3 regions of the Streptomyces sp. NPDC000348 genome follow, and region 3 is predicted to be linked to each of the others. Evidence: riboswitches for the same ligand, from Rfam matches in the RefSeq annotation. Region 3 holds a riboswitch; each other region holds the start of a gene.

Region 1 (3,134 bases), on a different contig from region 3:
CTGCAGCGGGCCCTCGCCGCGGGGGAGCACGGGCTGCTGGAGACCGGGGTCGAGGAACTCCTGCGCTACGACGGCCCCGTGGAGCTCGCCACCTGGCGGTTCGCCACCGAGCCGGTCACCATCGGCGGGCAGCGCATCGCGGCCGGCGACCCCGTCCTCGTCGTGCTCGCCGCCGCGGACCGGGACCCGGAGCGGTTCGCCGACCCGGACGTGCTCGACCTCGGCCGGCGCGACAACCAGCACCTGGGGTACGGCCACGGCATCCACTACTGCCTGGGCGCCCCGCTGGCCCGTCTGGAGGGCCGGACCGCGCTCGCCACCCTGCTGACGCGCCTGCCGGACCTGCGGCTCGCCGTGGAACCGGCCGAACTGCGGTGGCGGGGCGGGCTCATCATGCGCGGACTGCGCACGCTCCCGGTGGAGTTCACCCCCGCGCGGAAGTGACGGAACGGGCGGCCGCCCGCCCTGCCCCCGAGCGGACCGGCGTAAACATGACGCGCCCTCAACTCTGTGATCTTCACGTGATCTGCGCGGCATGAACTTGTGACAAGTGATCGTCTGCCGATACGTTCACCCATCAAGCGCGGCACACCGAGTTCCGTTCGCCGCGCCGGTCATTGCTGTCTCGCGAAAGGTTTCCGCATGCTCTCCGGGAACGGCCGGCACCGTCGGCCCCGCCAGGCTCCGGCTCTCCTCGTCGCGGCCGGAGTGACCGGCTCCGCCATCGCGATCCCGCTCCTCGGGGCCGGCAGCGCCAGCGCGGCCGACGGCGCGACCTGGGACCGGGTCGCCGAATGCGAGAGCGGTGGCTCGTGGAGCCAGAACACCGGCAACGGCTACTACGGCGGCCTGCAGTTGACCCAGGACGACTGGGAGAGCTACGGCGGCCTGGACTACGCGACCAGCGCCGACCAGGCCAGCCGCGGCCAGCAGATAGCCGTGGCCGAGAGAATCCTCGCCGACCGGGGGGTCGGCGCGTGGCGCACCTGCGGACTGACGGCGGGCCTCGAGCAGGACTCGGCGTCGGCCGACATCGACACGGGCGTGGCGGAGGACGCGACCTCGGGCACGCCCGGCTCCTCCGGCTCCACGGACTCGTCCGGATCGCCGGACTCCGGTGACGCGTCCGCTTCGCCCTCCCCGTCGGCCACGTCCGACGCCGAGAACACCGAGGATGCCGAGGGGGACGAAGGCGCGGCCGGTGAATCGGCCAAGTCCGGCAGGTCGAGCGGCTCGGGCAAGGAATCGGACACCGGCTCCGACGGCGGATCCGGCACCTCCCCCTCCGTCTCGGCCACCCCCAAGAGCGACGAGTCGGACAAGTCCGGGCAGACCACCGGTTCTTCCGAAGTCACCGAGACCGAAGACGGCGGCACCGGCCGGCACCGCGGCTCCAGCGCCGAGGAGGGCGTGCTGGAGGACCGTACGTCGGAATCGTCCGGCCGGCATGCCTCGCGCGGCACCGACGCCTCGCGCGATGCCGCCGACGGCTCGTACACCGTGCGCAACGGCGACAGCCTCTCGTCCATCGCCGACTCCCTTGAGCTCGACGGCGGATGGCGGTCGCTCTACGCCGAGAACGAGCAGGTCGTCGGCGCCGACCCGGACCTCATCCTGCCGGGCCAGGAGCTCGAGGTCGGGGTCGAACCGGGCGAAAAGTGACGCTCGAAAGGGCCTGGGTTCGGCGGCAGTTGACGTCATGTTTCGAGACGAATGTCCGGTTTAAAGGCTGTGAGAGATAGGTCTCAGAAGCCCTGATCGTCTTTGAAATTCCGCGGATCGCGTGTCTACGGTCGTGACCGCTCGCCACCGCGGGCCCCGGCTGCCGCCACGCCGAATCCTGCCAGTGGCAGCACGGGAACAGTCGTCGCGTCATGCGCCGCAGGCAGGAGCGGGGGACCCAAGGTAAGCGCCCCTTCCGGTGGTTGACACCGGATCGGGCTTGGGGTGGAGCCGCGTCCCGTGAGGGACGTGGCCGGGCAACTCAACCGGCCCGAACCCGACAGCTCACCTCGTAGGCGTCGGTGAGGGGATCCATCCATGCTGTTTTCCGGCAAGGGCAAGCACCGTCGTTCCTCCAGGGCCACCCGCGCGATCGCCGTCGCCGGCATCGCCTCCGCCGCCGTCGCCGCCCCGCTGATGGCGGCCGGCAACGCCTCCGCCGCCACCGCCTCCGAGTGGGACGCCGTCGCCCAGTGCGAGTCCGGCGGCAACTGGTCCATCAACACCGGCAACGGGTACTACGGCGGTCTGCAGTTCTCCGCCTCCACCTGGGCCGCGTACGGCGGCACGCAGTACGCCTCCACCGCCGACCGGGCCAGCAAGGCGCAGCAGATCGAGATCGCCGAGAAGGTCCTCGCGGGCCAGGGCAAGGGCGCCTGGCCGGTCTGCGGCACGGGCCTGTCCAACGCCGCCTACACCGGCTCCTCCTCCGGCGGCTCCTCGGCCGGCTCCTCGCAGGGCACCGGTTCCACCGGGACCCGTGAGACCGAGCAGAAGGCCTCCCGCTCCACCGAGCGCCCGGCCGCCGAGCAGAAGACCGAGGAGCGGGCGGAGGAGAAGACCGTCACCACCCCGACCGGCGAGAAGGTCGAGAAGGGCGACGGCGAGTACAAGGTCGTCAAGGGCGACACCCTCAGCTCCATCGCCACCGAGCACGGCGTCAAGGGCGGCTGGGCCGGGCTGTTCGAGCTGAACGACGACATCGTCGACGACGCCGACCTCATCTACCCGGGCCAGCAGCTCCACCTGAAGTAAGCGGCCGCCCCCTGCTCCCCGCCCCGGTGCGTCTCCCCCCGTACGCACCGGGGTGGGGTTTTTGCGGCCGGGTTTCAGGAAACGGCTTTGTTCCGTTCGGAAACAATTTACTCTCGGTTCTGTCCACGCAACGGGCGGCCGGATGGCCGATCGCCCGGAGCCGGTTAGGCTCGGACTCGCACGACCCTCCGGGGTCCTGCTCACCCGCGTCACATCCAAGAAGGAGATGCTCGTGCCGTCCATCGACGTCGTCGTAGCCCGGGAAATCCTGGACTCCCGAGGCAACCCCACGGTCGAGGTCGAGGTCGGCCTCGACGACGGCAGCACGGGTCGTGCCGCCGTCCCGTCCGGCGCCTCCACCGGCGCCTTCGAGGCCA
Region 2 (3,134 bases), on a different contig from region 3:
ACGAGAACGAGGAGGCGGCGAAGTGACCGAGCTCGCCACGATGGACTTCCACCCGCAGCCGCAGGCGGGCGACGCCAAGCCCTGGGCCTTCCCGGCCCCCGAGCGCGGCACGCTCGACAACGGCCTGACCGTGCTGCGCTGCCACCGCCCCGGCCAGCAGGTCGTCGCCGTCGAGGTGATCCTCGACGCTCCCCTGGAGGCCGAGCCGGCCGGTCTCGACGGTGTCGCCACGATCATGGCGCGGGCCTTCTCCGAGGGCACCGACAAGCACACCGCCGAGGAGTTCGCCGCCGAGCTGGAGCGCTGCGGCGCCACCCTGGACGCGCACGCCGACCACCCCGGCGTCCGCCTCAGCCTGGAGGTCCCGGCCTCGCGGCTCACCAAGGGGCTCGGGCTGGTCGCCGACGCCCTCAGGGCGCCCGCGTTCGCCGACAGCGAGGTCGAGCGGCTGGTCCGCAACCGCCTCGACGAGATCCCGCACGAGCTGGCCAACCCCTCCCGCCGCGCCGCCAAGGAGCTCTCCAAGGAGCTGTTCCCGGCGGATTCGCGCATGTCGCGTCCGCGCCAGGGCACCGAGGAGACGGTCACCGGCATCGACTCCGCGGCCGTACGCGCCTTCTACGAGAAGCACGTCCGCCCCGCCACCGCCACCGCCGTGGTCGTCGGCGACCTCACCGGCATCGACCTGGACGCGCTGCTCGGCGACACGCTCGGCTCCTGGACCGGCTCCTCGGCACAGCCGCGGCCCGTTCCGCCGGTGGCTGCGGACGATACCGGCCGGGTCGTGATCGTGGACCGTCCCGGCGCCGTCCAGACGCAGCTGCTGATCGGCCGTGTCGGCCCCGACCGGCACGACCGCGTGTGGCCCGCGCAGGTGCTCGGCACGTACTGCCTGGGCGGCACCCTCACCTCCCGCCTGGACCGCGTGCTGCGCGAGGAGAAGGGATACACCTACGGCGTACGGGCGTTCGGGCAGGTCCTCAGGTCCGCCCCGGACGGTACCGGCGCGGCGATGCTGGCCATCAGCGGCTCCGTCGACACCCCGAACACCGGCCCCGCCCTCGACGACCTGTGGACCGTGCTGCGCACGCTCGCCGCGGAGGGGCTCACCGACGACGAGCGCGACGTCGCCGTGCAGAACCTCGTGGGTGTGGCGCCGCTCAAGTACGAGACCGCCGCGGCCGTCGCGAGCACCCTGGCCGACCAGGTCGAGCAGCACCTGCCCGACCACTACCAGGCCGACCTGTACCGGCAGTTGGCCGCGACCGGCACCGTGGAGGCCACCGCGGCCGTGGTGAACGCCTTCCCGGTGGACCGCCTGGTGACGATCCTCGTCGGCGACGCGGCGCAGATCAAGGCGCCCGTCGAGGCGCTCGGGATCGGTGAAGTCACCGTCGTGACGGCCGAGTAGCGAGCCGCGGAGGACGCGCGCGGGGCCCCGGTGACACGGAAGTCACCGGGGCCCTCTTATGCCCGAATCGGGGCGGAAGTTGCCTGTCTGCCCTGTGGGATGCGCTACAAAAACCGGGATTCGTTTGAGGATGGGGAGACGGCCCGCTTAGCGTCATGCGGGCTGTTCGTCGGGCAGTGCGCCGCACCCGCGGCACCGGACAGCCATCGCCGAGTCCCCGTACGGCGCGAGCCAGGGGAGCCGGGGACCCTCCGCAGTCCCTGGGGTGAATCGGGCGCCCGCGCGTGTCGCGAGGGGGTCCGTAGGAGACCTTCCTGCTCCGAACCCGTCAGCTAACCCGGTAGGCGAGAGGGAAGGAAAGGACCAGCCTGTACATGGCGTTCACCCGCGCCCCGGGCAAGCACCGTCGTCCCAGCCGGATGCAGCGCGGCACCGCCCGCGCGGCGGGCGTCGCGGCGCTCACCACCACCGGCGTCGTCGGCTCCCTCTCGGCCCCCGCGCTCGCCGCCGAGCCCGCCGCCGCACAGACCGGCCTCACGCCCGTCGTCACCCTGGGAGACGCGGTCGCCGACCGGATCGACGCCCAGGCGGCCGCCCAGCACGAGGCCGCCCGGGAGGCGGCCGAGGCCGCCGCGCGGAAGGCCGCGGAGGAGACCGCGCGCGAGAGGGCCGCGGAGGAGGCCGAGAAGGCCCGTGCGGAGCAGGAGCGCGCCGCGCGGGAGGCCGAGCGCAAGCGCCTCAACACCTTCGTCTCCCCGATCGCCGGCTCGTACGTCTCGACCGGTTACCAGGCCGGCAGCTCGCTGTGGTCCTCCGGCAGCCACACCGGTGTCGACTTCCACGCCGCGACCGGCACCCCCGTCCAGTCGGTCGGCATCGGCACCGTGGTCGAGGCCGGCTGGGGCGGCGCGTACGGCAACCAGGTCGTCATCAGGATGAACGACGGCACGTACACCCAGTACGGTCACCTCTCCTCCATCGGTGTCTCGGTGGGCCAGCAGGTCGCCGCCGGACAGCAGATCGGTCTCTCCGGCGCCACTGGCAACGTCACGGGCGCGCATCTGCACTTCGAGGCCCGTACGACCGCCGAGTACGGCTCCGACCTCGACCCGGTCGCCTACCTCCGCGCGCACGGCGTCAGCCTCTGACCGGACCGACCCGCCCACTTCCCGGTGCCCCGGCTCCCCGAGCCGGGGCACCGGTGTTTCCGGGCGGCGCTTGTCCAAAAAATACGCCTGGATTCCGGCCCGCCGTCGTGAATTCCCGCTGATTGCAATAGAGTCACGGAACACACGTCAATCGTCGACGTTTCACGGGGATTAAGCCGGAGGTCCGTCATGCGTATTCCCGCGCACTCGGTGTGCACGGCGATCCGGGACGACATCGTCGCGGGTGTCTACGAGCGCGGCGGCCGGCTCACCGAGGAAGTCCTCGCCCGCCGTTACGGCGTCTCCCGGGTGCCCGTCCGGGAGGCGCTGCGCACGCTGGAGGCCGAGGGGTTCGTGGTGACCCGGCGGCACGCGGGCGCGTGCGTCGCGGAACCCACCGAGCAGGAGGCCGCCGACCTGCTGGAGATGCGTATGCTCCTCGAGCCGCTCGGCGCCTCCCGCGCGGCCCAGCGCCGCACCGAGGCCCATCTGAAGGTGCTGCGCGGCCTGGTCCGGCTGGGGCAGGAACGCGCCCGCCAGGGCAACAGCGACGACCTGCGCTCCCTGAGCGGCTG
Region 3 (3,134 bases):
CTCGGCGCACACGCCGGCTGTGACGGCCCGCGCCGCGCCCCCGGACCGCGGGCCGTCGGCCACACGCCCCGGGAGAGGCCGGGGCGAGCGGCCGGCGGCGAGGAGGCGCTACGGGGTGCCTCCGTTCCGGCCGGCCCTCCTGCCGAACGCCGTCGTGCCCCTCGTGGCCGCGGACCCGCCGGAACCCGTCACGGTGCCCGCGCCGGACCCGCTCACCGGGGCGGCCGATCGGACCCGGAACCGGCACGCGGACCGGTCGTGCCTGTTGTCAGACTGGACGCCCACAGGCCCGCCCGCCCCTGGGAGTAGGAACCGATGCCCCACCCGTACGTCCTGCTGTCCGCCGCCGTCTCCCTGGACGGCTACCTGGACGACACCGGCCCCGAGCGGCTGCTGCTGTCCGGCCCGGCCGACTTCGACCGGGTCGACGAGGTACGGGCATCCGTGGACGCCATCCTGGTCGGCGCCGGCACGATCCGCGCCGACAACCCCCGGCTGCTGGTCAACTCGCCCGGGCGGCGCGCCGCCCGCCTCGCCCGGGGCGCGGCCGAGTACCCGCTCAAGGTCACCGTCAGCGGCTCCGGCGACCTGGACCCGGCGGCCCGGTTCTGGCACACCGGCGGCGAGAAGGTCCTCTACACGACCGACGAGGGCGCCGGGCGCGCCCACGCCCTCGGTCTCGCCGCCGACGTCGTCCCGCTCGGCACCGAGCTCGACTGGCGGCTGCTGCTGGAGCACCTGTACGCCGAGCGCGGGGTCCGCCGGCTCATGGTCGAGGGCGGCGGCACGGTCCACACCCAGCTCCTCACCCAGGGGCTGGCCGACGAGCTCCAGCTGGTCCTCGCCCCGCTGTTCGTCGGTGACCCCGAGGCCCCCCGCCTCTTCGGCCCCGGCCCCTACCAGGGCGGCCGGCTGCGGCTGGTCGAGAGCCGCCCGGTGGGCGACGTCGTCCTGATGCGCTACGAGCCCACCGCCCCCGGCACCGGCCCGCTGCCCTCCGCCGCCGACCACCACTGGCTGGCCCTCGCCTGCGAGCTGGCCGCCGAGTGCCCGCCCTCCGCGACGGCGTTCAGCGTGGGCGCGGTCGTGGTGGCCGCCGACGGTACGGAGCTGGCGCGCGGCCACTCCCGGGAGGGCGGCGACCCGGTGGTGCACGCGGAGGAGGCCGCGCTCGCCAAGGCCGATCCCACGGACCCCCGGCTCGTCACCGCCACCGTGTACTCCAGCCTGGAGCCCTGCGCCCGCCGCGCGTCCCGGCCGGCACCCTGTGCCCGGCTGATCCTGGACGCGGGCGTACGGCGGGTGGTCACGGCCTGGCGCGAGCCGGACACGTTCGTGGCGGGCGCCGACGGCAGCGCGGTACTGGCGGCCGGGGGCGCCACCGTGGTCGTCCTGCCGGAGCACGAGGACCGGGCCAAGGCGCCGAACGGACATCTGCTCGGCCGCTGAACCGGGGCCGGCGATCATGGGTGTGCGCCATGTCCTGCGGATGACGTACACTGGTCTTACCGACGCGGGGTGGAGCAGCTCGGTAGCTCGCTGGGCTCATAACCCAGAGGTCGCAGGTTCAAATCCTGTCCCCGCTACTGAAGGCCGAGGGCCGGAATCCAAAGGATTCCGGCCCTCGGTGTTTTCCGCTCCCCCTTCCCGACCAACGGTCTCACCCAGAGTGAGCGATCCACCCCGCAGCGCATAACGACTGACGAACGGTCAGAAGTGATCCGTCACCTGAGGTGCGGTCAACTCGCCCGTTTTTGACCGCTCGTGGCACTTAAGTCCACGCGGAAATCGTTAAAGATCAAGAGGAACGGCTTGGAATCAGGCCCTCGCGTCTATTAACGTTCGATAACGCAGCGCGGTCGTCCCAGCCGTCACAGACGTCGGCTCCGTGCGCACGCGCCGAATCCCGCAAGGGAACCGGGGAACCACCACCATGGGGTGAATCGCGTGGATACCGCCGTGGCACCACGGCTCGTATACGCGCGTAGGAGACCTTCCCGCTCCGAACCCGTCAGCTAACCCGGTAGGCGAAGACGGAAGGAAAGGAGCACGCCCACGTGGCGTCCAACCCGCCTGCCCCCGAGGCCCCGTTCAAACCGAGCGACACCTTCGCCTACGGCGGCGTCCGCACCGACGAGGGCCCCTTCGAGGAGTGGAACCCCACCGCGGATTCCGTTCGCCCCGTACGCGGCCGGCACCGCGTCTCCAAGCAGCGCGGCGGAGGACTCGCCCGCAGCTCCACCGTCCTGGGCGTCGGCGTCATAGCGGCCGTCGGCGCCGGCGGCATGGCCAGCGCCCAGACCGGCAAGCCGCCGGTTTCGATCTCCATGCCCGACCTCCCCAACGTGGGTTCCCTCATCTCCGACGAGGAAACCACCCCCGAGGGATCGTCCACCCCCCTCAGCACCCTCGGCATGACCGCCGCCGACACCGAGCAGGGCGCCGCCGACGCCGGCGAGGCGCTGCGCGCCCGGATCATGGCGCAGGTCGAGCAGCAGCAGGACCAGGCCGAGAGCAAGGCGCAGGCCGAGGCCGTCGCCGCCGCCGAGAAGGCGGCCGCCGAGGCCGCCGCCGAGGCGGAGAAGGAGGCCGAGGCCAAGGCCAAGGCCGCCAAGGAGAAGGCGGAGGAGGAGGCCAGGAAGAAGGCCGAGGCCGAGCGCCTCGCCGAGCTGGCCAAGCAGTACGCGCTGCCGACCTCCTCGTACACCATCACCTCGACCTTCGGCCAGGCCGGCGCCTACTGGTCCTCCGGCCAGCACACCGGCCTCGACTTCGCCGCCCCCACGGGCACGCTGATCAAGGCGGTCCACACCGGCACGATCACCTCCGCCGGCTGGGACGGCTCCTACGGCTACAAGACCGTGCTCACGCTCGACGACGGCACCGAGATCTGGTACGCCCACCAGTCCTCCATCAGCGTCAGCGTCGGCCAGAAGGTCAGCACCGGCGACGTGATCGGCCGCGTCGGCTCCACCGGCAACTCCACCGGGGCCCACCTCCACCTGGAGGTCCACACCGGCGGCTCCTCCACGGGCATCGACCCGATGGCCTGGCTGCGCGACAAGGGCCTCAACCCCTGAGCACCGCACCCTGAACCCCGGCAGTCCCGGCGACGACCCCCCGACGTCAGGGCT

The links. A riboswitch is a leader RNA that binds a small molecule or an ion and turns the genes downstream of it on or off. The one in region 3 is predicted to bind cyclic di-AMP.
Region 1: linked by a shared signal. The riboswitch ahead of ACFY3N_RS30960 (transglycosylase family protein) and the one ahead of ACFY3N_RS35960 (M23 family metallopeptidase) in region 3 are both predicted to bind cyclic di-AMP.
Region 2: linked by a shared signal. The riboswitch ahead of ACFY3N_RS23780 (M23 family metallopeptidase) and the one ahead of ACFY3N_RS35960 (M23 family metallopeptidase) in region 3 are both predicted to bind cyclic di-AMP.

Annotation. Positions count from the first base shown of each region.
Region 1 is NZ_JBIAZD010000021.1:45,809-48,942, forward strand. Features, by position in the region: gene ACFY3N_RS30950 (cytochrome P450) at 1-444, shown strand, start outside; gene ACFY3N_RS30955 (transglycosylase family protein) at 643-1,662, shown strand; cyclic di-AMP (ydaO/yuaA leader) riboswitch at 1,868-2,036, shown strand; gene ACFY3N_RS30960 (transglycosylase family protein) at 2,041-2,757, shown strand; gene eno (phosphopyruvate hydratase) at 2,990-3,134, shown strand, end outside.
Region 2 is NZ_JBIAZD010000012.1:138,725-141,858, reverse strand. Features, by position in the region: gene ACFY3N_RS23790 (M16 family metallopeptidase) at 1-26, shown strand, start outside; gene ACFY3N_RS23785 (M16 family metallopeptidase) at 23-1,411, shown strand; cyclic di-AMP (ydaO/yuaA leader) riboswitch at 1,609-1,773, shown strand; gene ACFY3N_RS23780 (M23 family metallopeptidase) at 1,786-2,559, shown strand; gene ACFY3N_RS23775 (GntR family transcriptional regulator) at 2,749-3,134, shown strand, end outside.
Region 3 is NZ_JBIAZD010000040.1:14,818-17,951, reverse strand. Features, by position in the region: gene ACFY3N_RS35970 (dihydrofolate reductase family protein) at 316-1,449, shown strand; tRNA gene ACFY3N_RS35965 (tRNA-Met) at 1,513-1,586, shown strand; cyclic di-AMP (ydaO/yuaA leader) riboswitch at 1,888-2,045, shown strand; gene ACFY3N_RS35960 (M23 family metallopeptidase) at 2,058-3,080, shown strand.